3 regions of the Franzmannia qiaohouensis genome follow, and region 2 is predicted to be linked to each of the others. Evidence: predicted binding sites of a transcription regulator. Region 2 holds the regulator's gene; each other region holds the start of a gene.
The links. The regulator FliA, encoded in region 2, starts transcription of late flagellar genes. The targets are predictions, from matches to a motif close to CTAAAGTTNNNNNNNNNNCNGCCGATA.

Region 1 (10,199 bases), on a different contig from region 2:
GCGCGCTATCGAACTAGCGCCGCAAGAGCCGAGCCACCATGACTGGCTTGGCTATATCGCCTATAAACGCCACGATACGCGCCAGGCGCTGTCGCATCTCGACCGAGCCGAGGAGCTGGCGCCCGCAAGTGTGCGCGCCCTGGTGACACGGGCCAAGATCTATTCCGACCATGCGGCATATCAGAGAGCCTTGGAGTATGCCCAGAGGGCCGAGCAATTGGCGCCACAGGATGTGCGCGTGCTCGACACCCTTGGCACCGTCTATAACGGGCTTTATCGCTATGAAGAGGCGCTGGCGATCTATGATCGGCTGACCCAGCTCGACCCTGGTAATTACGTCCACTGGAACAATGCTGGAAACGTGCGGCGTGATCTAGCGCTGCTGGAAGATGCTTACCGCTGCTACGAACGTGCCGAGACATGCGCCAAGGATAGCTCGGTAGCCTACTCCAACCGACTGACTGCGATGCATTACGATCCCGCCGCTACTCGTGCGGATATCGCCGAGCTGGCTCAGGCTTGGGAAGCCCGCTATGCACCAGACGTTGTCGCGTCGCGGCCGCAGCCGACCACTCGTCAACCGGGAAAGCGTCTGCGTCTCGGCATGTTTTCGGATGGTTTCCGCAAGCATCCCGTCGGCAAGATGATCGTACGCTGTTTGGAGAATCTGGATCCTGCTCAGTTCGAGCTGTTTGCATACACTTCCAGCGAAGTCACCGATGACCTGACGCGACGCATAAAGGCCACGACGCACCATTGGCGTTCCATGCGTCATCTGACCGACGCAGCCTTCGCACAGCAGGTACGGGATGATGGCATCGATATCCTGATCGATTTATCCGGCCATAATTCCGGCAACCGCATGCGCGCCGTCGCAATGCAGCCCGCCCCTTTACTGGTCAAATGGGTCGGCGGGTTGATCAACACCACTGGTGTGGCTGCCATGGATTATCTGATCAGCGATGCCATCGAGTCTCCCGAAGGCGAAGACGCTTACTATACCGAGAAGTTGATTCGCATGCCGGAGGACTACATCGTCTTCGATCCGCCTGCCAAGCTTCCGGAAGTGGGAGAGCTACCTGCCACTCGGAATGGCTATATTACTCTAGCCTGCTTCAATAACCCGACGAAGCTCAATAGCGCCACTTTAGCCCAATGGGCCGCGATAATGCACCAGTTGCCGGACTCACGGCTGCTTCTCAAGGGGCGCCCATATACCAGCGAAACCTTCTGCGAGCGGCTATATGCGATGCTGGAGGCAGAAGGCATCAAGCGCGAGCGTCTGATGATAGAAGGGCCGGGCACGAACTATGAGCTGCTGGAAGCCTACAACCGAGTCGATATTGCGCTTGACCCATGGCCCTACTCGGGCGGCTTGACGACCTGTGAGGCATTCCTGATGGGGGTGCCGGTCGTCACTATGCCAGGGCCTACCTTTGCGGGACGTCATAGCGCGACCCACCTGGCTCATGCCGGGATGCCGGAACTGGTGACCCATAGCTGGGAAGAGTATCACGCCCGGGTGCTCGAACTAGCCAGTGATTTGGATAGCCTGGCTACTATTCGCAGCCACCTCCGGGAAGTGCTGGTTCAGTCCCCGGTATGTGATGGCCCATGTTTTGCACGGCACTTCACTACCGCGATGCGCGCTATTTGGCAACGCTACTGCGCCGACGAGCTGCCGGCGGCATTGAGCATCGACAAAGAGGGTGGCGCCTACTTCGAAGGCGCTACGTTGCCAGTGCAATTGGTGGAACCTCAGCCGTTGATCGACGAGAATGACGAGCGTCAGGGAGGTTTTAACTGGGAGCTCGAAGGCAAGTTGATCGCCATCGACAATGGTGGGCAACTGCTGCACAACAAGGCCGTGCAGCAGCTACTGAAAAGTCGGGCCATGGAAGTCGTGATTTTCGACCCTGCCGGGGATGCCATCAACGACCCTGTCAAGAATCAAGAAGGCATTCACTACTATTCAGGTGCACTCTTGGGTGATGGCCAACCGACAACTCTCTACGCCTGCCTGGACCCTAAGCAGAGCGCTACCCTGAAACCGTTGCAGGAGCCTTGGCTACCGGAAGATGTCGCCAAGGGGAATCGGGTATTGACCGAACTGCCAGTCAATACGATCCCCTTGAACAAAATAGAAGGCCTACCATCCATTGATTGGTTGGTGTTGGATGCATCTCATGACAACAGCGCTATCCTCGAGCACGGAGCTGAAGCGCTAGAAAACACCCTGCTTATTCAGGTCAAAGTCGCTTTCCAGCCAACCCATGAAGGGCAGGCGAAACTTGGTGAGTTAGAAAACTGGGCGAATAATCATGGTTTTCGTTTGCATAATATTTATGAGATCCAGTGCCGGAGTCAAGTTTTAAATTCCATCTCGGTAAGCAGCGATAAGCACAATGATATTTTTATGGCCGATTTTATCTTTTTGCCTGATTATGTGATTCTTGAAAAGATGGATTATAAAGAAAAGGCAAAGTTATCTTTTTTGCTGCATACAATATTTAAATTTTATGATCTCTCCTTTTTCTTGATTGATTCAGTCGATAAGTATTTGGGTGGAAAATATTTTCGTTATTTTTTAAATAGCACTCCTGAACTATCTGAGGGGTTTGAGAATAAGCTTTCTTTTCTTAAGGCGGAGATATCTGAAAGTCAGGCTGAAAAATTAAACGCGCTGATTACTTCTTTCGTAAATTGCGACGAGCGAATTATTAACGAGTGGACTAAGGCTAGTGAACTCGTTCTTTATGAAGAAGAAAGGAATAATGCTGCTTTTTTTGTTCTTTCACACTCACTATGCAGTAGTGTAGATGTAGATAGCGACTATGAGCTAGGCTATAGGCTAAGGAAGTTTGGTTGGGAAAAAAAAGAAAGGCTATATAATCACTGGTTTGATTATGCTGTAAATAATTATGAGCATGAGTGCTGCAATGCTTCTGTAATCGTTATATCTAATGGTTTTAAAGAAAAGCTGTTTCATAACTTAAAGGAGATAAGAAGGCAGGGTGGAGATTTAGTGCAGATTATATTTGTTAACAATGGAAGAGATGATGGCGACTTTGAGTCAATTAATGATTATGTTGATACATGGGTGAGGTTGAAAAGTAATTCTGGTGCTTATTTGGCCAGAAATGTGGGTTTTTTGTTCTCACGCGCACCATTAAGTATTTTTATAGACGATGACGGCTATCCCGATGCTGGTTTTATAGATAGCCATTTAATAGCCCATAGTGTTAACAAAGTCATATGTGCCCGGGGTGTGTGCAAAAGTGATACAATTGAACAGCCAAAGCATTACTATCTCGGGAGTGAGATGATCTCATCTCCCCCAACACTGGAAGGTAATGTGTCAGTCAATAGCTCGGCGTTTGCTAAAGTCGGTGGATGGGGAGACTATATTTTATTTGGGCATGGCGGTTTTGACTTGTCTGTTAGATTTATGAATATGGGGTATGATGCGGGCAGCCAAATATATATACCTGATGCGGTATTGTTTCACGACTATGTGAGAAGCAAGGATCATGCGAAAGTGAAAACCTCTTTGCAAAAGGGATCTTGGCTAATCCTCGATAAGATGCATGGTGGTATCTCGGCTAAGATTAGAAACGGCTTTTTTAGTGGTGAAAGTGCTTCTGAAAAAATTAACTCTGTTGCAGAGAAGGAGTTGGAGCTTCCAGAGCACTCCTTTAGTGCTGAGTGTGAGAAATATTTACTTAGGTGTTATGAAAACGCTAGCGTTATTTTGGAATATGGTACAGGGGCTTCTACATTACTTGCTTCTCGTATGCTTGGAAAACATATTTATGGTGTGGAGAATGACTTTAATTGGGCAGAGCGAATGAAAGTTATTTTTAATCATCCGTCTTTCTGCTGTAGCTCTTCCCCTCATATATACCATGTTGATATTGGTAAGACGGGAGCATGGGCAAAGCCATTAGATAAAAAATTATGGGAGAGCTTTCCTGATTATCCAATGAGGATCTGGGATGAACCATGGTTTGAGGATCCTGATGTGGTGTTAATTGATGGCCGATTAAGGACTGCCTGTTTTCTGACAATCTTGCTTAAAGCGAGAAAAAAGACAACGGTTTTGTTTGATGATTATCGTGACAGGACCTATTATCATGTTGTTGAGAAGCTGCTAAAGCCTGTCGATTTTATCGATAGAATGGCGGTGTTCGAAATCTTCCCCGATAATGTAGAAATCAAGAAATCTGACTGGAGTTGGATAATACCTGAGTTTTATAAAGTAACTTTATCAGGTAGAGACGGGCGTTGAGGATTTAGAAAAAGTGTACAGTGATGGTTATCACCTGACACATGCCCCCGTTGTAATGACCCCCTGGTTTCTGCACACCCCGCATTAGCATCGAAGGGTGTGCAGAAACCGGGAGGCATTACAATGCGGGCGTTTTGTTTTGTAGGTGGCCAGATGCTCGATTGAGCTGTACCGGCTTTCACGGATCCCTGTGGTCTGAGTCGGATTGTTCTCTTGCCTGATCGTCTGCGGAGCCCTTCTTAAGTCACGATCTCCTGCATCGGTAGCTTAGATGAGGGCTCAAGTTTTCCTCCTACATGCCGATATGCTTATGAATATAACAAAAAGCTGGCACAACAACGTAGAGGGGATATCAGCACATGACCCATTTCGAGACCCTTCCCGCCGCCCTGGAAGTGGATGTCATTGATGGCCTGGAGCAGGCATTGAAGCGCTTGCAGGAACGCGATGCGGCGCTACTGGAAGCCCAGGCCAATGAGCGCAGTATCACTGCTCGACTGGGGTGCCATCTACAGGCAGTATTTCCCGACTGGGACGTCGATTGCGAGTTCAACTGCTGGCGCGGGCCACTGCAGAGCAGAGGCCATATCGTGGTGTCGACCACCAGTGCCACCACCGAGGCGCCGACCATCTTTCCCGACCTGCTGATTCATCGCCGTGGCAGCGGTGAAACCCTGGCGGTGATCGAAGTGCTGAAGAGCGATGCCCAGAGCGCACGGCACCGAGAAAGGCGAAAACTTCAACACTGTCTGAAAAGGCTCGGTTGTCCGCATGCGGCGATGATCGAGATCGGTGTCGGGGAGCGGCGTGGTCGACACCACTTGGAGATGCTGGCGACGCCGCTGCATGACGAGCAGAGCTTATAACCATCTGCACAGGTAGCGCTTTGCTCGATTATGCCCGCAAACGCCGTTTCTCTACGCTTTTCAGCAAATCGACGGTGTGGCCGGGCTTCTACAATGCAGCTATACCCTGCCATGCCGAGGCTTTTTTACCGTGACGCTCGACGAGTACCATCGGATCATCGAGGAGTTCGATAGCCTGATCCGCGACACCCGTGCGCTGATGCTGCGCTTTGAAGCCTCGGGTATGGATGAATCCCACGAGGCCGAGTACCTCGAGGTGCATGATATCTACGCCAAGGCGGTGGCCGATCAGCGTGCCTACACGCTGTCGATGCTCGATGAGGTCGCCTGAGAGGTGATCGCCTCTTGATCTGCGAATAAACGAGAGCTAAAGCTTTTTCCGCGCCGGCCGATACTCTGAGTAACCACCCCTGCGCGCCGCCCGGCGCGCCCTTGAGGGCTTGCCACGGTGCTGGTGCTCAATACTTCTATCATGTCGATGCTGGCGCGCCAGCATCTCCATAGCAGTCAGTCAGAGATGCAGACGGCGATGCAGCGGCTGTCGTCCGGTCTGCGTATCAACAGTGCCAAGGACGATGCCGCCGGTCAGGCGATTGCCAATCGCATGACCGCGCAGATCCGTGGCCTGGCCCAGGCACAGCGCAATGCCAATGACGGCATCTCGCTGGTGCAGACCGCTGAGGGTGCGCTTAATCAGGTCAACGACAATCTGCAGCGTATCCGCGAGCTCTCGGTTCAGGCGGCCAACGGCACGCTGAATGAGCGCGATCTGGCGTCGATTCAGAGTGAGATTGATGAGCGCCTCGACGAGATCAATCGCCTTACCGGCCAGACCGATTTCAACGGCGTCAAACCGCTGGGGCAGACTCGCTCGCTGTCGATTCAGGTGGGAGCCTACGACGGCCAGACGATCGATATCGCCTTGACAGCACTCAACCTCGACGGGCTGGGCCTTGAGGGCTTCAGCGTCGAGGAAGTGGACGAGGACCGCCTGGCGCGGCTCGATGAGGCACTAAAGCGAGTCGACCGCCAGCGTAGCTATCTGGGGGCGACGCATAATCGCCTCGAAGGGGTGGTCGATAATCTGGCTACCACTCAGATCAACCTGGCGGCCTCACGCTCGCGGATCATGGATGCCGACTACGCGGTCGAGGTGTCGCGGATGATCCGCGCGCAGATCCTGCAGCAGGCCAGCATCGCGGTGCTGGCTCAGGCCAATCAGCTGCCCAATATGATTCTCACACTGCTGCAGCGCTGATATCCCTCTGATTAGGTTGCTTTATTAAAGTTAGGCGAGTGCCTGCCGATAGCACTTTTGCGGGGTATGAAGCCCGCATCGGATCATTACGCAAGGGATATTCACAATGTACAAGTTGATGACTGCCGGTATGGCGGCACTGCTGTTGGGCGCTGGCGCAAGTAGCGTTCAGGCGTTCGAGGATCGCTACAGTGTTGGCGTGCTGGCGGGCACCACCGGGGTAGGGGCCGAGGTGTCATGGCGCTTTCATGAGCGTATGGGGGTGACGGCCCAGTACGCCGGTGGGCTGAGCTGGAGCGGCGACTTCGACACCGATGATGTGGATTACGACGGTGACCTGGATATCTCCGCTGGGGCCATCAAGTTTGACTACTACCCGTTTGCCGGACGCTTCTATCTCACCGCGGGTGCCATGCTGCCGGATATGGAAGCCAACGTTAGCGGGCGTTCCAAGCGCAACGATACGTTCGAATTTGATGGGCAGACTTATGCCGCCAGTGACATTGGCAGCGTACACGGCAAGCTGACCATCGCCGATGGTGTGCAGCCCTATGCCGGCCTGGGTTGGCGCTCGTCGCATCGGCAGGGCTTCGGGGTGTTTTCCGAGCTCGGGGTGATGGCGACCAGTATCGACGTGTCACTTAGTACGTCCGAGAATTACGAGGCACAGAGCGACCAGTTCCGCCGTGACTTGCGCCGCGAGGAGCAGCGTCTGAAGGATGAGGCCGACAAGCTGCCGTTCTATCCGGTGGCGGTGGTGGGTGTCTCCTACACCTTCTGAGGCTGCTTTATCACAGCACGCTGGTATCGCCCGGATTTTGTATCCGGACGTTGGTGTTTAGACGGGCGTTCAAGGCGTCGTCTCGGCACCGAGCCAGGCCTGCTGCCAGGCGCGGATCTCGCCGGCGGGCATCGGCCTGGCGATGCCGTAGCCCTGCACCAGGTGGCAGCCCAGCGCGCCCAGCGCCCGGGCGTGGGCCATGCTCTCTACGCCTTCGGCAAGCACCGGGCGTTTGAACTTGCCGGCCAGGAAGACCACGCTCTCGACGATGGCGTGGTCGTCGTCGTTCTCGAGCATCCGCGAGACGAAGCTGCGGTCGATCTTGATCAGGTCGACCGGCAGGTTGCGCAGGTAGGAGAGCGACGAGTAACCGGTGCCGAAGTCGTCCAGTGCCAGTTCGATGTCCAGCGCGTGGCAGCCTTTCATGACCTGCATGGCAGCGTCGATGTCATCCAGCGCGGCAGATTCCAGTACTTCGATCTTGAGGTCGCCGGGGCCGATCTGCGGATGGCGCTGCATGTGCTGGGCAAGCACGTCGAGAAACTCGCGCCGCACCAGCGACTGGGGGCTGAGATTGACGCTGACCGGCAGCGTCAAGCCGCTGTGTCGCCAGGTATCCGACTGTCGTAGGGCGGTTTCCACCACCCAGTCGTCGATGGCCTGCTCGAGCTCGGTGCCGGCCAGCTGCGGCAGGAACTCGCCGGGGGCCACCAGGCCGCGCTGCGGGTGGCGCCAGCGGATCAGCGCCTCGACGCCGACCAGGCGGTGTTCCGCCAGGTCGACCTGGGGCTGGTAGTAGAGTTCGAACTCGTCGCGCGCGAGGGCCAGTGCCAGCCGCGCCAGCTCCTCGCGTTGGCGGCGGATGCGCAGATCCTGGCCGGGGTCGAACAGCTGGTAGCAGTCGCCGCCGCGCTGCTTGGCCTGGTACATCGCTTGGGTGGCGTGGCGCAGCAGCATGTCGGCGTCGCTGTCGTCCTGGGGGTAGGTCGAGATGCCGATGCTGGCGGTCACGCTGAGTGACTCGCCGTCGATGACCAGCGGCTCGGCCAGGGCGTTGCGCAGGTGGTCGAGGCTTTCCAGGCCGTGATTCGTCTCGGGCAGCACCAGCGCGAATTCGTCGCCGCCCACTCGCGCCAGCTTGCCATGGTCGTTGAGCACGCGCTTGAAGCGCTCGGCGAGGATCATCAGTAGCCGGTCGGCTGCCTGATGACCGTGGCTCTGGTTGATATTGCCGAAGCGGTCGAGGTCGAGCATGCATACCGTCAGCGACTGGTCGAAGCCCTCGGCGTAGTCGAGCAGGTCTTGCAGTTGCTGGGCGAGGTGCTCGCGGTTGGCAAGGCCGGTGAGCTTGTCGAAGTTGGCGGCACGGTAGAGCTCCTCACTGTGGCGCTTGCTGCGGGTGAGGTCGGAAAACACCGCCACGTGGTTGATGACCTGACTCTGGTCGTCGTAGACCGACGAGACCGAGAGCAGGGCGGGGAAGCTCTCACCGTTCTTGCGGCGCCCGGCGAATTCGCCATGCCAGTCCTTGCCGCTGCCCAGGTGATCGATCACGGTGGGGGTGTCGGCGACCCCGGGCAGCGTCGAGCCCAACCGGATAGCATGCATGCCGATCAGCTCGTCGCGACTGTAACCGGTGATCGTGCAGCAGGCTGGATTGACGTCGACCACCCAGTGCTCGGCATCGGTGATCATGATGCCTTCCTGGGTGTTGTCGTAGACGCGTGCGGCGAGCTTGAGGCGCTCCTCGAAGGCCTTGCGCTCGCTGATGTCTGACTGGATGTCGATAAAGCCGGTCAGCTCGCCATTCTCGTTGTACAGTGCATCGCAGCGGATGTGCACCCAGTAGGGGGTGCCGTCGCGGCGATGGTGGATTACCTCCTCTTCGAAGCCCTCGCCTCGCGCCAGTGCCGCCTCGATGCGCGCGTTGGCGGCGCTGTCGGTGGCCGGGCCGCGTAGTAGCTCGCCGGGGCGTTTGCCCAGCGCTTCGTCGCTGGAGTAGCCGCTGAGCCGCTCGAACCCTTCGTTGACCCATTCGATACGGTCGTTGGCATCGCAGATGAACACGCTGTTGCTGGTGCGCTGGGCCACCTGCGACAGCCGCCCGATGCTCTGCTGGCTGGATTGGTGCTCGCGCCTTACCCTCAGAGTGTCGACCAACTGGGCGGTGGTGCTGAGCAGCGGAGTAAGGAACTCTACCAGCGCCGCATCGAAGCCCTCCGGGCGGTTGGCCAGCCCCAGCATGGCGACCATGCGATCATTGATACTGATCGGCACGCCCAGGAAACTCTGCAGCGGCGGATGCCCAGGCGGCAGTCCGCCCTTGCGTGGATCATTGGCGGGGTCGTTGCTGATCACCGTCTTCTGGGTGCGCAGGGCGTGGCCGAACAGGGTGTCGAGATTATGGAATTCGAGTCCGTCTGGGGCGTCCTCGAGCATTGCTCGAGAGGCCTTGTCCCAGGCGATATCGGTGATCGACTGCACCTTGAGGTAGGGGCGTTGCTCGGTATCGTGGAAGATTTCGCCGATAAAGCCGAACTCGCTGCTGGTTAGTGCCAGGATGTCATCGAGCAGCAGCGCAAAGGCCTGATGGCCGTCGCCGCTGGTTATGAAGCGCGACTGGGCCTTGACGATGACGCTGTCGAGCTGGTGCTGATACTGCAGGCGCTCTTCGGCGTGTTTTAGGCGATTGATATTGCGGATGGTGCCGAATACCTGCTTGGTGACGCCTTTGACCACCAGCGGTTCGCCGGTGAGTTGTACCCAGTCGTAGCTATCCTGGTGGGGTGGCCAGGCGCAGCACGGCTTCGAATCGTTGTTGTCGTTCGATGGCATCGTTCAGGCACTGACGTAGTCGCGGTTGGTCATCGGGATGGTAGCGGGAGATAGCGACTTCCGTCAGTGGCGGCTGGTCGTCGCCGATACCGAGTTGACGAAAGGCAGCCTGGCTTCGCACGACATCCCCGGAATCTGCGTTGAGTTCCCAGACGCCGATACCGGCGTGGT
Region 2 (10,199 bases):
TGGTGCTGTCCCAGGCCGAAATTCCCGACGACCGTACCCTGCGCGTGACCAGTACGGTGGGGGCGCGCGGATGAGCCAGCGCATTGAATCTGCCATTCAATCCCAGCCTGTGAGGGGCGTGCGATGAGTGTTCAACGTTTCCTCGGCGTCAACAGTCGTGAGGCAATGCGCCAGGTGCGTGCTGCCCTGGGCGACGACGCCCTGATTCTTTCCAATCGCAACGTCGACGGCGGCGTGGAAGTCCTCGCCCTGGCCGACGATGCCCATGGGCGCATGACTGCGCCCACCCAAGCAGCCTCGCCACCCGCTGGAGACGCGGCGCCGGGACTGCGTTCGCCCGCCGACGCCTCGCGTCAGGCGCGGGCCTATGCCAGCCAGGCCGCGGCACGTTCGGCACCCGAGCCTCAACATCGCCCGGAGCCGTCGAGCGCTGCCGCGCCACCCGCCGCCGCACAGCCCGATTTTGCTGCGCTCAGCGAGCGGCTGCTGGGTGAAATGCAGGAAATGCGCGACATGCTGGGGCGCCAGCAGCGCGACCAGCGCAGCGATCGTGACCCGCTGGCGCGGCTGCATCAGCGCCTGTGGTCGGCGGGGGTCGGCCCGCGCCTGGCAGCGGAGCTGCTTGCCGAGCTGCCCGCCGAGCTGGATGCTGCCGGCGACGCTGCCGCTGAAGACGCCTGGCTGGGCCGTCAGCTCGCCGCAAGGCTTAGTACGCCCGGCGACGAGGCGGCGCTGCTGGACCAGGGCGGGGTGATTGCCCTGGTCGGGCCGACCGGGGTCGGCAAGACCACTACCACCGCCAAGCTGGCGGCGCGCTACGTGATGCGCCACGGCAGCGACGGGGTGGCGCTGGTGACCACCGACAGCTACCGCATCGGTGCCCACGAGCAGCTGCGCATCTATGCGCGTCTGCTGGGTGTCGAGGTGCACGCCCAGGAGGCCGATGCGCCACTCGACGAAACGCTGGCGCGGCTCGCTGACAAGCGGCTGATCATCATCGATACCGTAGGCATGAGCCAGCGCGACCAGCGCCTGGTGAAACAGATCGAGCAGCTCTCTGCCAGCGGGCGCCAGGTGCGGCTGCTGCTGCTGCTGAATGCCGCCAGCCACGGCGATACCCTCGAAGATGTCATCGTCAGCTATCGACAGGCGGCGCGGGCGGCCGGCAACCGCCTCGACGACTGCATTCTGACCAAGCGCGACGAGTCTGCGCGCCTGGGTCCGCTGCTGGATAGCGTGATTCGCCACGCGCTGAGCCTGCACTATGTGTCCCACGGCCAGCAGGTGCCGGAAGACCTGAGCCTGGCCGATGCCGGGGCGCTGGTCGCCGAGGCGTTGCGGGTCGATAACGATTCACCGTTCACGCCTGAGTTCAGCGCGCTGCGCGAGCCGGTGGCAAGTGGGCAGAAGCGACTTACGGCGCTCTCGCGAGGGCTGCTCGGCCAGGGGCGTGCCCTGCGCGCGGCACTAGATGCGCTACGCGCCCAGCAGCCCGGCTTCGCGCTGGTCGAGGGTGCCTGGCAGCTCGCCGGCCAGCCGTTGGGGCATCAGCGTGCCGCGCTTGACGGCCTGCACGCCGCACAGCTGGCCGCGGCCCGCGAGGCCGGTGACAGCAGTGCCCTGACCCTGCTGTGGGGCACCCAGCGTGTCAACGGCTGCGACTGGCGCTTGCCGTGCGGGGCGGCCACCAACGCTGGCCAGCTGCTGGCCAGCGGCTGGCAGGCCCAGCGCCTGCCGGCGGGTGACGTTGAGCGGCTCGAGTGGAGCGCTCAGCAGCTCGGCCCTGAGGCCCACGTGCTGGCCACGCTACCGGCGCCGGATGCGCTGGCCTGGCTAAGCGCCTGGCAGCTGCCGTGGCTGGCTGCGGCCAAGCCCAATCAGCGCGTGCTGGTCGACGGACGACGGGTGGCAGTATCGGAACTGGCCGCGCTGGCGGCACCGGACAGCGAGCTGGCGTGTCGCCACCAGGGGCGTCTTGTGACGCTTCCGCTGCAGCGCATGACGGTCGAGTATGCGGCGCGGCGCGGCGGCGAGTCGTCGGTTCCCCTGTCGCTGTTCACCGCTACACCCGTTGACCGCGACAGCGGCAAGCGCCTGGCGCGGCGCTATTGGCTGGCGCCCGAGGCGCCGGATGACCGTGCGCTGATCGCCCAGCAGCTGCTGCTGGCGGAGATGCCGGCGCTGACGCGTCGCGCCTGGCAGGGCTTGGCCGATGCCGGTCTGGGGGCCTGCGATGCCGAACTGCGGCTGCAGCTCGCCCATGGGCTGGCCAACGTGGCGCTCAGCCTGGCCGTCGCTGACGGCGACTGGGCCATGGACGTACGCGCCCAGCTGCTGGCGCTGCTCGGCAGCCAGCGCAGCCGCCAGGCAGCGACACTGCTCGATGCACTGATCCATCTGTTCACCGCGCGCGACGTGTTCCGTGAGGTGGCTGCCTGAGATGTCGAGCATGACGTTCAAGGACCAGGCTGCGGGGCTGCGGCAGTGGGCCGGTGAGCTTAGCCAGACACCGGCGACGGATGTCGATACGCCATCGGACGTTGCACCGCGCCGCGATGCAGCGGTGTCCTCTTCAGGCGATCGGGCGCTGCTGGTGGTAGGGCTGCCCGACGGCGATACCGCCCGGGTCTATCGCCTGCTCGACGCCTGGCGTCACCAGGGACAGGCCTGGGTGGGTGACCCCCAGGGGTGGCGGGTGGTAGCGCTCGATGAGAACAGCCCGCACCTGGCCACGCTGGCCGCCCAGCAGACCCGCTGGGCGCTGTGGGTCGACAGCGATCCAGACGCCTTCCGGCGCAGCTACTCCCTGCTGCGAAGGCTCGCCGAACGTGGCGGGCCCCGTGGGCTGCTGCTGCTGCACCCGAGGCTGGGCGTGTCGCGCGGACTGCTCAACAACCTGCGCCAGGCCGCCGCCGACTTTCTGGGGATTCGCCTGCTGATGGTGCGCCAATCGGAGCAGCGGTCATGAAGGCGTGGTTGGGTGTACTGCTGGTGCTGCTGGCCGGCGCTTGCTGGGCCCAGGCCGGGGCGCCCGCGGTGTCGGGCAGCTGGGTCGCCCAGGCGGAGGGCGTGCGGGTGGCGGTGCCAGGACGTGACACCGACAGTCGTGGGCTGAGCGGTGCGGCACCATCCGACGCACAGATTGCGCGTATCAGCTGGCAGTATGCCACCCCGCCGGGGGCGCTGCTCGAGGCGTGGCTTTGCCATCCTCAGCGCTGCCTGCGCCTGAATGGCGCCAGGGGGCAGAGCGAGGGGCTAGCGGGACTGTCCGCGGCCCAGCCGCTGCACTTCCGTTTCCGCCTCGGCCAGGGGGCAAGGCCGGTGCAGGTAAACGGGCTGCAGGTGATCGTCGATCATCGCCGGCCCGCCGCGGCAAAGGCGAAAAAAACCGTTGGCCAATGAGGCTATTCCCGGCTTGGTGCTGCGATCCGTCGCGCGATAATGCCAGGGTGATGAGACCGCCGCGGCGGTCACGATTCGATTTCCAGGCTGACTGAGGTCGCAACGACAGCGATGTACACGGCAAAGGGCAAGATCGATCAAGGCGCACTGCTCGAGCAGTACCTGCCGCTGGTGCGCCGTCAGGCGCTGGCGCTGCAGGTCAAACTGCCGGCGAGCGTCGAACTCGACGACCTGATACAGGCCGGCATGGTCGGCCTGCTCGACTGTCTGAACCGCTTCGACGCGGGGCAGGGGGCGAGCTTTGCGACCTATGCCAGTCAGCGCATTCGCGGGGCGATGATCGATGAGCTGCGCAGTCGCGACTGGGTGCCGCGCAGCGTGCGGCGCAATGCGCGGGCGCTGGACGAAGCGGTGCGGCGTACCGAGCAGCGCCTGGGGCGAGCGGCCGACGAGCAGGAGATCGCCGACGAGCTGGGCATCGAGCTTGCCGAGTACCATCAGCAGCTGGGTGATACCAACGGTGGCCAGCTGCTGCCTTACGAGGAGCTGGTGGCGGAGGGCGTCGAACCGGGCAATGGTGAGGGCGCACCGCCGTCGCCGTTCGCCGCACTGGTCGACGGTGAGCAGCGCCAGCGGCTGGTGGACGCCATCGAGCTGCTACCCGAGCGCGAGAAATTGCTGCTGGGGCTCTACTACCAGGAAGAGCTCAACCTCAAGGAGATCGGCGCGGTGCTGGGGGTCAGCGAATCGCGGGTCTGCCAGCTGCATAGCCAGGCAGTGGCACGGCTGCGAGCTCGCTTGACCTAGCCGGCACACGTCGACCGAGACGCCCTGCGCATGTGACGCTGGCAACACGCATTCTGGTTTTTTTCCTCCGCGCAACGATAGGTGGCTGGGCGCCTGACGCTTCAATGGTAGGCTGCAGGATGGAGTGCTGCATTCAGCCGCTATCTTTACCAGAGCGCTGCGCTCTGGCGTTGTCCAGGAGGGACTGCCTTATGCGCGTCTTTGCCAACCCGGTCGGTCCCGGGTCCCTGTGGTTCGACAACCTCGCTACTGCCACCGGCACGCCTGTCGCCTACGACCCGCAGGCCAGGGCCATGATCACCATGCCGCCGTTCTGCGCCAATCGCGACGTGATCGGCTGTAACTGGATCGCCCCCGAGCAGGGAGCGTTCTGCCGCGCCTGCGCGATGACCGCGCTGGCTCCGGATCCCGCGATTCCCGATGCCATGCCCCACTGGGCCAAGACCGAGGCCGCCAAGCGCTGGGTGCTGGATAATCTGGGGCGCTGGAACTGGTTCCGCCCGGAAGACCCCGGCGCTCCCCCGGTGTTCTACATGCTTGCCGAAGGACCAACGCCGGTGGCCATGGGGCATGTGGGGGGGGTAGTGACCATCAGCGTGGCGGAAGCGGACCCGGTGCTGCGCGCGACGCGTCGCGAGGCGCTCGACGAGCCATACCGCACCATGATCGGCCATATGCGCCATGAAATCTCACACATGCTGTGGTGGCGGCTCAGCCTGCGAGATGACTTTCTCGAGGCCTTCCGGGCGATGTTTGGCGACGAGCGTGAAGATTACGCCGCAGCCCTGCAGCGGCACTACCAGCAGGGCCCACCCGAGGGCTGGCGCTCGAGCTTCGTCAGCACCTATGCCTCCGCCCATCCCCACGAGGACTGGGCCGAAACCGCGGCCCATCTGCTGCATCTGACGGATATCGCCGACAGCTTCGCCGCCGCGGGACTCTCCTCCAGCGAACTGCCGTATCACGGCTGGGACCCTTACATGGAGGCAGACGCCGAGCGCTTGATCCATGTCGCGACGCACCAGGTGATGGCGGTCAACCACATCAACCGTGCGATGGGGCTGTCGGATCTTTATCCCTTCGTGCTCTCCGAAGTGTCACGCCGCAAACTGGTCTTCGTACATGACTGGCTGCGGCGTGGTGCCCAGGGGCTATGAGCGCGTCGGTCGCTAGCTCTCCTGCAGGCTGTTCATCAGTGCCTGGGTTTCCTGCACGGCGTTCAGATAGGCCGCACGCAGCTGCGCATTGGCCGGCAGCGTCTGGCCTGCCTGTCCCGCTTCATCCAGGGCGATGAACGACTGGTAGTCGCGGGCAATGATCAGAATCGCCCCGAGCTGGCCGCTGCCGTCACCGATGGCGGCGGTAATCGCCGCGCTGAGTTCGACCTCATTGAGCAAGTCGAGCATATCGACCCCCAGCATGGTGTCCATCAACGAGAACAGGCCGGTGGTAAAGGCGTCTTCCGGGTCGAGCTGGGGGAAGGGCGCGGCCAGGTGCTTGCACATGGTGGCGCGGGTCAGGGCATGCTTGAGGGTGAGACGCGACACCGGGCCGTTCTGGGCCAGCATCACCGTGGCGACCAGGGTGCGCAGCTCATTGATACCCAGCACCTGCAGGCTGCGGCGCAGGCTGCCGCCGCCGCCGCTCTGGGCGTAGTAGCTCGAGTTGCCACGCTTGATGACGATCAGGTAGAGATGCGGGTCCTGGGCGATCATGTCGGCCAGGCGGTCGATATTGACCATGTCGCGGTAGAGTTCGCGAATCAGCTTGATCTGGATGCTGGGGTTGCTGCGGCGGCTTGCGGTGGGCGGGGCGACATTGCTCGGCTGGGCGAAGAAGAAGCCCTGCAGCAGTGCGCATCCGGCCTGGCGCGCCGTCTCGACGTCGTCGCGGGTCTCGAGGCGCTGGGCCAGCAGCTGGCAGCCGGCGTCGCGAAAGGCGGCGAGTCGGGCGGGGTCGATGCCCTCGTCGAGGCGCAGCTTGATGATATCGGCCATGCCGCTGAGCGTATCGACATCGCCCTGCAGTACCGCTGTGGCATCCAGCGCCAGGCGATAGCCTCGCTGCTTGATCAGCGCCAGGGCGTTGCTCAGGTCGTCTAGCGGCGTGCCGTCGTCGAGTACCTCGATGACCACGTTGTCGGCCGGAAACGGCAGCAGCTCGGGCCGTTCGAGCCATTCACGGGAGACCTTGAGGAACAGCAGGCGATCGCCGATCAGCTTATCGAGTCCGATCTCATAGATGGCCATGCTGCTGGCCCGGGCAGTGGCCAGCAGCGGGTCGCTGACAGTCGCGCTGGCATCGCTGGCGCTGGCGCGATACAGCAGTTCATCGCCGACGTGCTGAAAATCGGCGTCGCAGATCGGCTGCAGCGCAATGCAGTAGCTGTCATCGGGGCTTACGTCGGTGCCGGTCGCGCTGGCCAGAGGAGTATCGCTGCTTGATGGCACGGTGGTTCCCTGCGTTCGATCCTGTCGGACCCCAAGGGGCGGGCGGGTATGCCGCGTTCTCATCCTGAGGGTATGGTGAGGATAGTACTCGTCGCCGCCGAACGTGACAATTTAGCTAAGGCGACTGAAACATCACAACGCGGTTGCGACCGCTTTCCTTGGCTGCGTAAAGCGCATCGTCGGCGTGTTCGAATAGGGTTTCACCGTCGATACCGGGTTCGAACATGCAGGCGCCCAGACTCAGGGTGACCGGCAGCAGGGTGCCGTTATCGAGGGCCAGTGGTGTATCGCCCACGGCATGGCGTATGCGCTCGGCAATCTCCGAGAGCATGGCGGCACCGCACACCACCAGAATGCAGAACTCCTCACCGCCGTAGCGCGCCACTAGATCGGCGTCGCGCAACTGGGCACGAATGCACTGGCCAATCTTGTGTAGCGCCTCATCGCCGACCAGATGCCCGTGGCTATCGTTGATCTGCTTGAAGTGGTCGATGTCGCCAATCATCAATGCGAACTCCCGGCCGCTGGCGCCGGCAATGATGAACTCTTCGAGTGCCTTGTCGAAGCCGTGGCGATTGCACAGCCCGGTGAGACTGTCGCGGCTGATCATCGATTGCGCTTTGGCAAGCTTGTGCTCCACCGCGCGCAGCTTGCCCAAATAGTGGGAGCGGTCGCGAAGCATTGCCATCAGCGTCAGCTGACCCTGGTGTTCATCGAGACGGATCAGAGTCGCCTCGACGGGCACGTCATTGCGCAACAGCATCTCGCGCCTGACGGCGCCGCGCCGCGACAGCAAGCCCTGGCGAATGAATTTCTGCAGGCGATCGGCATCCTTGTCGCAGAAAATTACCGACAGGTTCTCGCGGGTCAGGCGATGATGATCATCTTCCAGCAACTGTCGCGCGGCGCGGTTGGCATCGCTGATCTCGAGACCATTGGCGTCGCAGAACAGCACGGCATCGGGCCACGCCTCGACCAGCCCGCGCAGCCGTGCCAGGGCTTGATCGGCACTGATCCTCGAACCTTGATCGCGAAAAAGATAGGCACGCATGCCCAGCCCGAAAGGTAGTTCACGCATATCGAGATGCATGCCGGTGTGGATGGCGATCTTCACCCCGGGCTGATCGTCGATCAGTTGGCTTTCCAGCCGGTGGCCGATGACATTGCTGCCCAGCAGGCGTAGTGCGACGTGGTTAGCATAAAGCACGCCGTCATCATGGTCGCAAAGGGTCAGCCCGTCACTGAGCTGGTCAAGCAGCGGCTTGAGCACTTCGCAGGTCAAGGGTGTGTCGAGCGGGGGCGGGGTGCTTGACGTCATGGTCGAACCTCGCTGGACGCAGGGACCAAGGATGAGGTCGTGGGACGACGAGTATTGACCAAAGGTGGGGGGGTATCCAGTAATAAAATGGCCACCCGGGTGGGTGGCCATGCAGAACGCTTGGCAAAGGCTCAGGCCTGTTTGGAGCGGCCGCCACGGCGGCGGCGCGGTGCCCGGGCATCGTCGCTGCTGCGCCGCGGCTGGTCGCTGCGATTGCCGCTGGCGCGCTGGCCACCGGCGTTGCCGCGACCGTTGCCACCGCCGCCACGTTTCGGCTGGCCGCGGCGACCGTTCTCGATCGGCTCTGGCTTGGCATTGGGGTCGGGCTCGAAGCCCGGCTCGATGCGCTTCTCGAGGTCGCGCTTGATGAGCCGTTCGATACCCTTGAGCAGGCCATGCTCGTCGACGCAGACCAGCGATACCGCCTTGCCTTCGCTGCCGGCGCGGCCGGTGCGGCCGATGCGGTGCACGTAGTCCTCGGCCACGTTGGGCAGCTCGAAGTTGACCACGTGGGGCAGCTCGCTGATATCCAGGCCGCGGGCGGCGATATCGGTGGCGACCAGCACCTGCAGGTCACCCGCCTTGAAAGAGGCCAGCGCCTTGGTGCGCGCCGACTGGCTCTTGTTGCCATGGATCGCCATGGCCGGGATATCCTGCTTGGAGAGCTGTTCGGCCAGGCGGTTGGCGCCGTGCTTGGTACGTGTGAAGACCAGCACCTGATACCACTGCTGGGTGCTGATCAGGTGGGCGAGTAGCTCACGCTTCTTCTCGCGGTCGACCTTGTAGACGGCCTGGTCGACCAGCTCGGCGGTGGTGTTGCGACGCGCCACCTCGATCATGGTGGGGTTGTCGAGCAGACCGCCGGCCAGGCGCTGGATTTCGTCGGAGAAGGTCGCCGAGAACAGCAGGTTCTGGCGCTTCTGCGGCAGCACGCGCAGGATCTTCTTGATGTCGTGGATGAAGCCCATGTCGAGCATGCGGTCGGCTTCGTCGAGCACCAGGGTCTCGACCTGAGAGAGGTCGATGTGCTTCTGCTGGTGCAGGTCGAGCAGCCGGCCGGGGGTGGCCACCAGGATGTCGAGGCCGCCGCGGATCGCATCGACCTGCGGCTGCTGTCCGACGCCGCCGAAGATCACGTGGGAGCGCAGCTTGAGGTAGCGGCCGTAGCCGGTAACGTTCTCGCCGATCTGTGCGGCCAGCTCACGGGTCGGGGTCAGCACCAGGGCGCGGATCTGGCGCGGCTTGGGGCGCGGGCCGTCGGCCAGGCGCTGCAGCAGCGGCAGGGTGAAGCCGGCGGTCTTGCCGGTGCCGGTCTGGGCGCTGGCGAGCATGTCGCGGCCTTCAAGCACGGCGGGAATCGCCTTGAGCTGAATCGGCGTGGGGATGGTATAGCCCTGTTCTTCGACAGCGCGAAGCAGTTCGGCCCGCAGGCCGAGGTCGGAAAAGCTCATGCAAACTCCGGATAGCACGACGTGACCGCTCGCCTCTGTATCAGGTGAGAGGCGTGAGTCCCGGGGCACGACGTGAAAAAAATCGATGACAGGCGCGGCAAGGGGGACCGTAAAGTGCCGCAGCGCAATATGATGACAGACATCGCCCCCTCTTGCACTAATAAAGGATTGGTTTGCCACTACAGGTGGACGGTACCGCTCGGGCTGATCCGTCGACAGGCCTGCGAGGAGGCGCTGTAAACCCGTACCTGGGCGCTACCTTGCGCCATCCATGGCGCAAACCTCCTCTCCGGCCTGTCCCCGGCGCCCTTCGCTTAGGGGCAGTTGCATCCTTTACTGACTAAGACCGGCCTGGAGGCGTGCCAGGGTGGCGTTGGTAATGCCGGGGATGGCCTCGAGCTGCTCGCGTGACAGGCCGCGAAGTGCCTCCACGCTGGTGACCCCGGCCAGCAGCAGGCGTCGTGCGGTCACCGTACCGATACCATCCACCGCCGTCAGCGGTGCCGCGTGGGCGTCGAGGAAGGCGTGCTGCTGGGATTCGCTCAGGCCGTCGCAGGCGCCCTGCTGGTAGAGCATCAGCGCCAGCCCGGCCATGCCCTGGCGGATGCGTGGCAGCGGTGGCAGCTGGATGTCGGGGTGAGCCTCGGCCAGGGCTTCCAGCGCGACAATGTCCTCGAGCGCCTGGCCCAGCAGGGCACGCTTCTCAGTGGCGTCCTGGCCGTCGATGGCCTGGGTAAGGGCGTGTTCGACGCGCTCGGCGCGGGCCTTGAG
Region 3 (10,199 bases), on a different contig from region 2:
TGTTCGATAAAGGCTTCGATGGAGGCGGCGTCAGCGGGCAAGCCGAGCTGTTCGAAAAGCTCGCTGAAATGGTGAACCGGTGGTTCCATGGCAGTCTCCCTGATGGACGATATGTCCCTACACCATAGCGGGTCGCAGCGGCCTTTGCCGCTCAACGTTCGCCGGCCAGCGAAGTGAGAAAGCGTCGCCTGCGCTCGGTGTCGTCGAGCGGCTGGGCCAGCAGGTGGACCAGCTTGGTGAAGGCAGCTTCCGGCGTCATGGCGTCGGCGGAGAGCACCCCGGCATCGGCAAGGCCCTGGCCGGCGGCGTAGTGGCCGATCTCGATGCCGCCGTGGGGGCACTGGCTGAGGGCGACCAGCAGCTTGCCTTCGCCGCTGGCGCGGGCCAGTACGCCAAGCAGCTCAGGGTCTTGCGGGGCGTTGCCGCCACCCCAGACTTCGAGCAGGGCGCCCTGCACCGCGCTGGGCTCGAGCCAGGCAGCAACCTGCCAGGCGGCGATGCCGGGCCACAGCGCGATGCGCACTACGCTGTTGCTGGCATGCTTACCAATATAGTCGGGCAGCTCGAAGCGTGGCGCGCCGCGCTGCTGCTCTGCCAGGCCGCGGCTGGGGTAGAGCACCGGGCGGTGGTCGACCAGTTCGCCGAGCAGCGGATAGTTGGGGCTGCTGAAGGCATCGGCTGCCTGGGTGTGCCACTTGCGCGTACGAGTGGCGCGCAGCAGCTTGCCGGCAAAGCACACCGCGACCTCCTTGAGTCCCTGCTCGGCGGCGAAGCGCAGTGCCGCCTCGAAATTGCCCAGGGCGTCGGAGCCCTCGGCTTCGAGCGGCAGCATGGCGCCGCTGACGACCACTGGTATATCGATGCCCTGAAGCTGGTAGGCGAGGCTGGCGGCGCTCCAGGCCAGGGTGTCGGTGCCGTGCAGCACCACGATACCCGCATAGCGCTGCCGGCCGTGCTGCGCGGCGATCAGTTCGGCCAGCGCCTGCCAGGTGGCAGGGGTGGCGGCGCTGGAGTCGATGGGCTGGGGCGTCTCGACCAGCTCGAAGGGCGGTAAATCGGCGCGACGTGCCGGCGGCAGGCTGGCCAGGGCGGCGTCGAGGCGGCGGCCGATGTCACTCCCGGGGGCCAGGCCCGCGGCGCTGGGCAGCATGCCAAGGGTGCCGCCGGTGTAGACGACGAGAAGCGGGCGAGGGGGCTGCGCCATGGCGTGGTTCCTGTTGCGGCTCTAAGGATTCGGGCTGCCATGATACCCGAGGTTGGCGGTGTGATCAGTCGCCGACCCGGCGGCTGAGGAAGTCGATGCCCGCCTCGATGGCGCTGCCGCGGGTGACGAAGCTTGTCAGGTGGCCGCGCAGCCGCTGCAGGTAGAGCTCGCTGTGGATGCCGCGTTCGAGCAGTGCCTGGTGAAAGTCTGCGGCGTGGTCGACCGGCACCAGGCGGTCCTGAGTGCCGTGGAACAGGAAGAACGCCGGGGCGCTGTCGCCGAGCTGACGTGCCGGTGAGGCCAGTCGATACTGCTCGGGGACCTCGGCGCGGGTGCCGCCGAGGAACTGCACCACCAGCCGGCCATCGTCGAACTTGAACAGATCGGTGGGCATGCCGCCGGCGAGTACCGCCTGCAGCCGGGTGTGCTCGCCGCCGTAGGGCGTGGCCAGTTCGGCCCGGTCGGCGCTGAGGGCGAGGAGCCCTACCAGGTGGGCGCCGGAAGAGAACCCCACGCCGACCAGGCGCTGGGTATCGACGCGCCAGTCCGGTGCCTGGTCGTGCAGCCAGCGCATGGCAATCTGCAGGTCGTGGAGCTGGGCAGGGAAGCGATGCGCCGGCGCAAAGCGATGCTCGATATTGACCGCCACGAAACCGGCCTCGGCCAGCTGCCCGGCGATGCCGGCCATGTCGCTGCGATCTCGGCGCTGCCAGCCGCCGCCGTGGACCACCAGCGCCGCGGGGCGCAGCGTCGCGCCGTCATCGGCGGGCAGGTAGACATCTGCCTGCAACGCCTGGGGCCAGGCGTCGGGGGTGTAGGTGAGCCCTTCAAGAAGGGTGACCTGCTGGCTGGCGCTGTCGAGGGCCGTGGGCGGCTGGCCGGGGGCGTTAAGATGACGGCTGCAGCCAGTCACCAGCAGCGGCAGGCAGAGTAGGGCAATCAGGCGACGAAAGGGCAGCATGGCGGCGATCCGTGAGCTGGAGGGTCGGTCATCTTGTACAAGCCTATACGCTCGTAAAGGCTTTGTGGATGCATTGATGCGACCCGTCTCGCGGTGCCGTAGTTCCTGATGGCCCGATAGGCTGCTAGACCTCGAGGTTGATCAGACGACCCTGCAGTTCGCTCAGAGATTCGGCGATGCGCAGCACTTCTTCGCTGGGAATTTGGCGAATCACGTCGCCGCTGTCGCGGTCGACGATCCGCGCCACGGTGCGCGAGTCGAACTCATTGAGGTGGAACTCGACGCCGTAGGGGCGCATCACTTCGTTGATACGCAGCACCGGCTCAATGAGATCCCCCGCTGGCGGCAGCGCAGCCGCACCGCGCTCTGCCTGGCTCTCGGGGGTGGGGAGCGGGCTGTGACCGAGCTGTACGAGCATGCTGTCGAGGCGCTGCTGGGCGGTCAGGCCGCGAGTCGCGGGGCTAATATCGTTGATCAGGTCGCTCATGGTGGGGCCTCTTACCCTGCCGACTACTATTTGTCATTGATAGTATCGGCAGGGCGAGGAGGTTCTTTAGCGGCTGATCGGTGGTTCGCTTTCGCGGGCGTCAGGCAGGCGTGCGGCTGGGCGTGGCGAGTCTCGCGACCATGGCTGTGACCATCCGTGCCGAGTGGTCGGCGGCGGTTTCCAGGAACTGCTCGAAGCTGACGTGGTTGTCAGCGCCGCCGGCGATATCGGAGAGCGCGCGGATGACCACGAACGGGCAGCCGTAGAGATGGCAGGTTTGGGCGATGGCGGCGGCTTCCATCTCGGCGGCGAGCATGGTGGGAAACCGCGAGCGGGTCTTGGTGACCAGCTCCGGGCAGGCCATGAATACATCGCCAGTGGCGATCAGGCCTTCGACCACGCGCACCTCGCCGAGCGACTCGACGCTCTGGCGTGCCACCGTGACCAGTCGCTGGTCGGGCAGGTAGGCGGCGGGCATCTGCGGTACCTGGCCGTGCTCATAGCCGAACACCACGGCGTCGACGTCATGGTGGCGCACTTCGCTTGAGACCACCACGTCGCCGATCTCGAGCCCTTCGCCGAAACCACCGGCGGAGCCGGTGTTGATGATCGCCTCGGGCTGGTAGGTGTCGAGCAGTAGAGTGGTGCCGATGGCGGCGTTCACCTTGCCGATACCGGACTGCAGGATCACCACCTCGACGCCGTGCATGCGGCCGGTGTAGAAGGTGCAGCCAACGTGCTGACGGGTCTTGCTATCTTCGAGCAGGCTCGCCAGATAGGCGACCTCCTGGGCCATGGCGCCGATGATGCCGATACGCTTCATGCGAACACATCCGTCCACTCGTTACGCTTGGCGAGGAATTCGCGGGCGATCTGCTGGGCGCCTTCGAGGCTGTGGCTGGCTGCCCAGCCGCACTGCATCTCGTTGCAGGCCGGCACCTCTGTGGCGACCAGGATGTCTTCGAGGGTCTTGCGCAGCAGCTCGAGCACGTCGTCGTAGTCGTCGTGGTTGATCAGTGCGACGTAGAAGCCGGTCTGGCAGCCCATCGGACTGATGTCGACGACCTTGTCGCTATGGTTGCGCGACAGTTCGGCCATCAGGTGTTCGAGGGAGTGCAGGGCGGGCATCTCCATGTGCGCCTGGTTGGGCTGGCAGATGCGCATGTCGTACTTGTGAATCTGGTCGCCGTTGTCGCCGACCTTGATCCCGGCCAGGCGCACGTAAGGGGCCTTGACCTTGGTGTGGTCGAGATTGAAGCTTTCCACGTTCATCTGCTGTTCGCTCATGACGACCTCGTGATGCTGGAAATGGGGGCGTATTGCCTTGAGAAGGCGCGCATTCTACCTGACTCGGCTCAGCCTTGCATGGCGTCGTGCATGTCGGCGGCGTAGAGCGTGTTCTCGAGCAGCGAGGCGACGGTCATCGGCCCGACGCCGCCGGGCACCGGAGTGATGTGGCTGGCGCGCTCGGCGGCCGGGGTAAACTCGACGTCGCCGATCAGGCGACCGTCGTCCTCGCGGTTGATGCCAACGTCGATGACGATGGCGTCATCGCGCACCCACTCGCCCTTGACCAGCCCCGGCTTGCCGACGGCCACCACCAGCAGTTCGGCGCGGCGAACGTGCTCCTCGAGGTCGCGGGTGAAGCGGTGGCAGACGGTGGTGGTGCAGCCGGCCAGCATCAGCTCCAGCGCCATCGGCCGGCCGACGATGTTGGAAGCGCCGACCACGGTGGCATTCAGGCCGCGGACCTTCAGGCCGCTCTCTTGCAGCAGGGTCATGATGCCCTTGGGGGTGCAGGGCCGCATCAGCGGCTGACGCTGGGCCAGACGTCCGAGGTTATAGGGGTGAAAGCCGTCGACGTCCTTGTGCGGCAGGATGCGCTCGAGAATCGGTCCAGCGTCGAGATGTTCAGGCAGCGGCAGCTGCAGCAGGATGCCGTCGACGCTGGGGTCGGCGTTGAGTGCGTCGATCATCGCCTCGAGGTCGCTCTGGGTGGTGGCGGCAGGCAGCTGGTGCTGGACCGAGTGAACGCCGGCCTCTGCGCAGGCGCGATGCTTGTTGCGGACATAGACGTGGGAGGCGGGATCGTCACCGACCAGGATCACGGCAAGCCCGGGCGTGCGTGCGCCAGCCTCACGGCGCGCCGCCACCCGGCGGGCTACCTGTTGGCGTACGTGAGCGGCAATCGCCTTACCATCGATCAACTGGGCGGTCATCGAGAAATCCCCTGGGACATGGTGGTCGCCCGCGGCTGGACGCGGGCTGAAAACGTTGTGGGCGGCGATTTTCGCATGACCCGGGCCGGAGTCAAAGCGCCCATGCGCGGCAGTGATGGCGCTAAGGGCTTGACCAGAGGCGAAACATAAGTAGAATACGCCTCGCATTGTCGGGGCCTCAAAGGCGCCGGTAAGCCGAGCGAGATGTCGCCGGGGTGTAGCGCAGTCTGGTAGCGCGCCTGCTTTGGGAGCAGGATGTCGGGGGTTCGAATCCCTCCACCCCGACCATTTCAACCCTATGATTATATTGAATAAATATTGTCCTGGGGTTGTCGGTACGAGCCTGAAGGTCGTAGAATGCGCCTATAGCTCAATCGGATAGAGCAACGGCCTTCTAAGCCGTAGGTTGCAGGTTCGAGTCCTGCTGGGCGCGCCAACGAGGCGCTGTCATGGCGGGTTCGATGAGTAGCCTTGGTCGGTTGTTGGTGACGCAGTGGTGGATGTAGCTCAGTGGTAGAGCCCCGGATTGTGGCTCCGGTGGTCGTGGGTTCGATCCCCATCATCCACCCCATTCGTCAGCATGATCGTCGTTGGTTGTCAGGCATCAGCAAGTCAGTATCAGGTAGTGGTGGATGTAGCTCAGTGGTAGAGCCCCGGATTGTGGCTCCGGTGGTCGTGGGTTCGATCCCCATCATCCACCCCATTACCTCCCGCACGGTATTCTCTTTCTTCCCGTATCTTATCGCGCTGCGTCGGTTGTCGTCGGCGGTTTTCGGCGTGTGCGTCGTGATAAAACCGGCTTCGTTAGGCTGCACGCCTTGCAAATAGCCGCATCGCCCCCATTGTCGAGACATGACGCGCTTGCCAGCGGCTGGTGGGGTTCATAGAATTACCCCCTTTGCTCTCGCTGCGCAAAACAGCCATTCACGCATTCAACAGACAACGCATTCATCAGAACGCCCAGTCGGTAGAGGACTATTCATGCAAGTTTCCGTCGAAACGACCTCCCAGATCGAACGCCGTGTAAAGGTTCAGGTGCCGGCAGAAGAGGTCGATCAGGCCGTTGCGGCCCGCCTCAAGGACACCGCCAAGAACGTTCGCTTGAACGGCTTCCGCCAGGGCAAGGTGCCGATGGCCGTGGTGCGTAAGCGCTTCGGCGGGCAGGTGCGCAATGAGGTGGTCGGTGAGGTGATGCGTGAGCGTTACGTCCAGGCGATCACCCAGGAGAGCCTCAATCCCGCTGGCTACCCGCAGATCGAGCCGACCGTCAACGAGTCAGGCAAGGATCTCGAGTTCGTCGCGACGCTGGAAATCTATCCCGAGGTGGCGCTCAACGGCATCGAGGGTACCGAGGTCGAGCGCCCGGTGGTCGAGGTCAAGGACGCCGATATCGATCAGATGATCGAGACCCTGCGCAAGCAGAATGCGTCCTGGGAGAGCGTCGAGCGCGCCGCCGAAGATGGCGATCAGGTCACCATCGACTTCCAGGGCTTCCTGGGCGACGAGCCCTTCGAGGGCGGTAGCGCCGAGAACCACGACCTGGTGCTGGGCTCCAACAGCTTCATCCCCGGTTTCGAGGAGCAGCTGGTGGGGGCCAAGGCGGGCGACGAGCTCGAGCTCAAGGTCACCTTCCCCGAGGACTACCAGGCCGAGAATCTGGCCGGTCAGGAGGCGACCTTCAAGGTCAAGGTGCATAAGGTCAGCGCCCAGCAGCTTGCCGAGGTCAACGAGGAGTTCATCCGGCAGTTCGGCGTCGAGGAGGGGGATGTCGAGAAGTTCCGTGCCGAAGTGCACAAGAACATGACCCGCGAGGCCAAGCAAGCGGTGGATAACCGCGTCAAGCAGCAAGTGCTCGAGGCGCTCAAGAACGCCAACGACATTCCGGTGCCGCAGGCGCTGGTGCAGCAGGAAACCGACGCGCTCAAGCGCCAGGCCGCGCAGCAGTTTGGCCTGGGCGAGGACTTCGACGTCTCCCAGCTGCCCAACGAGCTATTCGCCGAGCAGGCCAAGAGCCGCGTTCAGGTTGGCCTGCTGCTGGCCGAGGTGATCAAGTCCGGCGAGCTCGAAGCGAGCGACGACGAGATCAAGGCCAAGGTCGAGGAACTGGCTCAGCAGTATCAGGAGCCGCAACAGGTGGTCGAGTACTACCTCGGCAACGACCAGCTCAAGACGCAGCTCAAGTCGGCGATCCTCGAAGAGAAGGCGGTCGACTCGCTGCTCGAACAAGCCACCGTCAAGGATGTCGAGATGTCCTACGAGCAGGCGCTGCAGGCTGCTCAGCAGCAGGCCGAGGCCGCTGATGATGGCGAAGACGACGAAGACGCTGAAGCCAAGGGCTGAGCCCCCGCCAAGCGTTGACAGGCCCGGCATCCGCCGGGTCTGGCGTCATGATGTAAGGTAGACGATATCCGGGCCAGTCCGGATGCTTACCACAGCAGATAAAGGACATCACACAGATGGGCAACGAGTTCGATATTCAAAACGCCGGTGGCCTGGTGCCGATGGTGGTCGAGCAGAGTGCACGCGGCGAGCGGGCCTACGACATCTACTCGCGCCTGCTCAAGGAGCGTGTGATCTTCCTGGTGGGCCCGGTGGAAGACTACATGGCCAACCTGGTGGTAGCGCAGCTGCTGTTCCTCGAATCCGAGAACCCGGACAAGGACATTCAGCTCTACATCAATTCGCCAGGTGGCTCGGTGACCGCCGGGATGTCGATCTACGACACCATGCAGTTCGTCAAGCCCGACATCTCCACGGTATGCATCGGCCAGGCGGCGAGCATGGGTGCGCTGCTGCTGGCCGGCGGTGCTGCCGGCAAGCGCTTCTGCCTGCCCAACTCGCGGATGATGATTCACCAGCCGCTGGGCGGTTACCAGGGCCAGGCCTCGGATATCGAGATCCACACCAAGGAGATCCTCAGTATCCGCCACCGGCTCAACCAGATTCTCGCCGATCATACCGGTCAGGACATCGAGACCATTGCCAGGGACACCGATCGTGATAACTTCATGACCGGCGCTCAGGCGACAGAGTATGGTCTGATCGATGCCATGCTGGATAAGCGCCCGGCATCCTGATAGCGTGATTTGCTACTGAGATTTCACGATAGGCAACTCCGGCGGCTTACCGGCCGCCGTCCGTAATGAGGTACGCGAATGGCCGACGGCAAAGGCAAGGACGACAGCGGCAAGCTGCTTTACTGCTCGTTCTGCGGCAAGAACCAGAACGAAGTCCGTAAGCTGATTGCAGGCCCGTCCGTCTATATCTGCGATGAATGCGTCGATCTGTGTAACGACATCATTCGCGAGGAAGTCCTCGAGGCCGACGCAGAGGGCGACGAAGATCGTCTGCCGGCTCCGCGCGAGATTCGTCACACCCTCGACGACTATGTGATTGGTCAGGACCGCGCCAAGATGGTGCTGTCGGTGGCGGTATACAATCACTACAAGCGGCTGCGGGCCGATGTGAAGTCCGACGATGTGGAACTGGGCAAATCGAACATCCTGCTGATCGGCCCGACCGGCAGCGGCAAGACGCTGCTCGCCGAGACCCTGGCGCGACTGCTCAATGTGCCCTTCACCATCGCCGATGCCACCACGCTGACCGAGGCGGGGTATGTCGGCGAGGATGTCGAGAACATCATTCAGAAACTGCTGCAGAAGTGCGACTACGATGTCGAGAAGGCCCAGAAGGGCATCGTCTACATCGACGAGATCGACAAGATCTCGCGCAAGTCGGACAACCCCTCGATCACCCGTGACGTATCGGGCGAGGGCGTGCAGCAGGCGCTGCTCAAGCTGATCGAGGGCACTACCGCCTCGGTGCCGCCTCAGGGGGGCCGCAAGCATCCGCAGCAGGAGTTTCTGCAGGTCGACACCGGCGACATCCTGTTTATCGTTGGCGGCGCCTTCGCCGGTCTCGACAAGGTCATTCGTGACCGCGCCGAGAAGGGCGGCATCGGCTTCAATGCCACCGTCAAGAGCAAGGATGAGAGCAAGGGCGTTGGCGATCTGCTGCTCGGCGTCGAGCCGGAGGACCTGGTCAAGTTTGGCTTGATCCCCGAGTTCGTGGGTCGCCTGCCGGTGATTGCCACCCTCACCGAGCTCAGCGAGGATGCGCTGATCCAGATCCTCACCGAACCCAAGAACTCGCTGGTCAAGCAGTACGCCAAGCTGTTCGACATGGAGGGGGTGGAGCTGGACTTCCGCGAGGACGCCCTGCGCGCCGTGGCCGGCAAGGCCATGGCCCGCAAGACCGGCGCCCGCGGGCTGCGCTCGATTCTCGAGTCGGTGCTGCTCGATACCATGTACGAGATTCCCTCGCTGGAGGGCGTCACCAAGGTGGTGATCGATGAGTCGGTGATTGCCGGCGATAGCGAGCCACTGCTGATCTACTCTCAGCAAGACGAGAGCAAGGTGGCTGGCAAGGACGGTTGAGTCCGCCGCTGAACCGTGCACGGGGCCATGCCAGTCATGGCCCCGTTCGCTTGTAAACTGCCGGCGGTGCCCCCATCACCAGACCAACCACCCGATTTTGAGGAACGTCTGCGATGCAGCAGAACGCCGAACAGACCCTGAGTCTGCCCCTTCTTCCCCTGCGCGATGTGGTCGTCTATCCGCAGATGGTGATTCCCCTGTTCGTGGGGCGCGAGAAATCCATCCAGGCCCTCGAGGCCGCCATGGAGGCCGACAAGCGCGTGCTGCTGGTCGCTCAGCGCGAGGCCGGCCAGGATGATCCCGATACCCAGGACCTGTTTGCGGTCGGCACCGTGGCCGAGATCATGCAGCTGCTCAAGCTGCCCGACGGCACCGTCAAGGTGCTGATCGAGGGCGCCTCGCGCGCCGATGTCGGCGCTATCAGCGTGGCCGAGGCCGGCTATACCCAGGCCAGCGTGACCCTGCGCGAGAGCGTGCCGCTGACCGAGCGCGAGCAGGAGTCGCTGGTACGGGTGCTGCTCAACCAGTTCGAGCAGTACGTCAAACTCTCCAAGAAGGTGCCCAACGAGGTGCTCAGCTCGCTGTCCGGCATCGAGGATCCGAGCCGGCTGGTCGACACCGTCTGCGCGCATCTGTCGCTGAAGATCGACGACAAGCAGCAGCTGCTTGAGATGGACCGGGTACGCGACCGTATCGAGCATCTGATGGCGCTGATCGAATCGGAGATCGACTTGCTGCAGGTCGAGAAGCGGATTCGCTCGCGGGTCAAGGATCAGATGGAGAAGTCGCAGCGCGAGTACTATCTCAACGAGCAGATGAAGGCCATCCAGAAGGAGATGGGCGAGCTCGAGAACGTGCCTAACGAGGCCGAGAAGTACGAGACGGCGATCGA

Region 1: a site for FliA is predicted at 5,522-5,548, ahead of QC821_RS18840 (flagellin N-terminal helical domain-containing protein). Genes of this name have one in related genera too.
Region 3: a site for FliA is predicted at 2,696-2,722, ahead of QC821_RS12210 (flagellar protein FlaG). Genes of this name have one in related genera too.

Annotation. Positions count from the first base shown of each region.
Region 1 is NZ_JARWAM010000016.1:93,140-103,338, reverse strand. It holds gene QC821_RS18855 (O-linked N-acetylglucosamine transferase family protein) at 1-4,288, shown strand, start outside; gene QC821_RS18850 (hypothetical protein) at 4,648-5,154, shown strand; gene QC821_RS18845 (hypothetical protein) at 5,285-5,485, shown strand; gene QC821_RS18840 (flagellin N-terminal helical domain-containing protein) at 5,603-6,412, shown strand; gene QC821_RS18835 (hypothetical protein) at 6,519-7,193, shown strand; gene QC821_RS18830 (bifunctional diguanylate cyclase/phosphodiesterase) at 7,263-10,028, opposite strand; gene QC821_RS18825 (GAF domain-containing protein) at 9,967-10,199, opposite strand, start outside.
Region 2 is NZ_JARWAM010000007.1:77,326-87,524, forward strand. It holds gene flhA (flagellar biosynthesis protein FlhA) at 1-74, shown strand, start outside; gene flhF (flagellar biosynthesis GTPase FlhF) at 124-2,439, shown strand; gene QC821_RS10950 (hypothetical protein) at 2,450-2,968, shown strand; gene QC821_RS10955 (flagellar protein FlhE) at 2,965-3,402, shown strand; gene QC821_RS10960 (RNA polymerase sigma factor FliA) at 3,514-4,209, shown strand; gene QC821_RS10965 (zinc-binding metallopeptidase family protein) at 4,401-5,366, shown strand; gene QC821_RS10970 (EAL and HDOD domain-containing protein) at 5,379-6,659, opposite strand; gene QC821_RS10975 (GGDEF domain-containing protein) at 6,775-7,977, opposite strand; gene QC821_RS10980 (DEAD/DEAH box helicase) at 8,109-9,428, opposite strand; gene QC821_RS10985 (helix-hairpin-helix domain-containing protein) at 9,762-10,199, opposite strand, start outside.
Region 3 is NZ_JARWAM010000008.1:35,549-45,747, reverse strand. It holds gene QC821_RS12225 (DUF2789 domain-containing protein) at 1-89, opposite strand, end outside; gene QC821_RS12220 (asparaginase) at 152-1,204, opposite strand; gene QC821_RS12215 (alpha/beta hydrolase) at 1,269-2,165, opposite strand; gene QC821_RS12210 (flagellar protein FlaG) at 2,290-2,652, opposite strand; gene mtnN (5'-methylthioadenosine/S-adenosylhomocysteine nucleosidase) at 2,753-3,475, opposite strand; gene QC821_RS12200 (S-ribosylhomocysteine lyase) at 3,472-3,939, opposite strand; gene folD (bifunctional methylenetetrahydrofolate dehydrogenase/methenyltetrahydrofolate cyclohydrolase FolD) at 4,008-4,871, opposite strand; tRNA gene QC821_RS12190 (tRNA-Pro) at 5,083-5,159, shown strand; tRNA gene QC821_RS12185 (tRNA-Arg) at 5,231-5,307, shown strand; tRNA gene QC821_RS12180 (tRNA-His) at 5,368-5,442, shown strand; tRNA gene QC821_RS12175 (tRNA-His) at 5,500-5,574, shown strand; gene tig (trigger factor) at 5,853-7,211, shown strand; gene clpP (ATP-dependent Clp endopeptidase proteolytic subunit ClpP) at 7,328-7,948, shown strand; gene clpX (ATP-dependent Clp protease ATP-binding subunit ClpX) at 8,027-9,307, shown strand; gene lon (endopeptidase La) at 9,421-10,199, shown strand, end outside.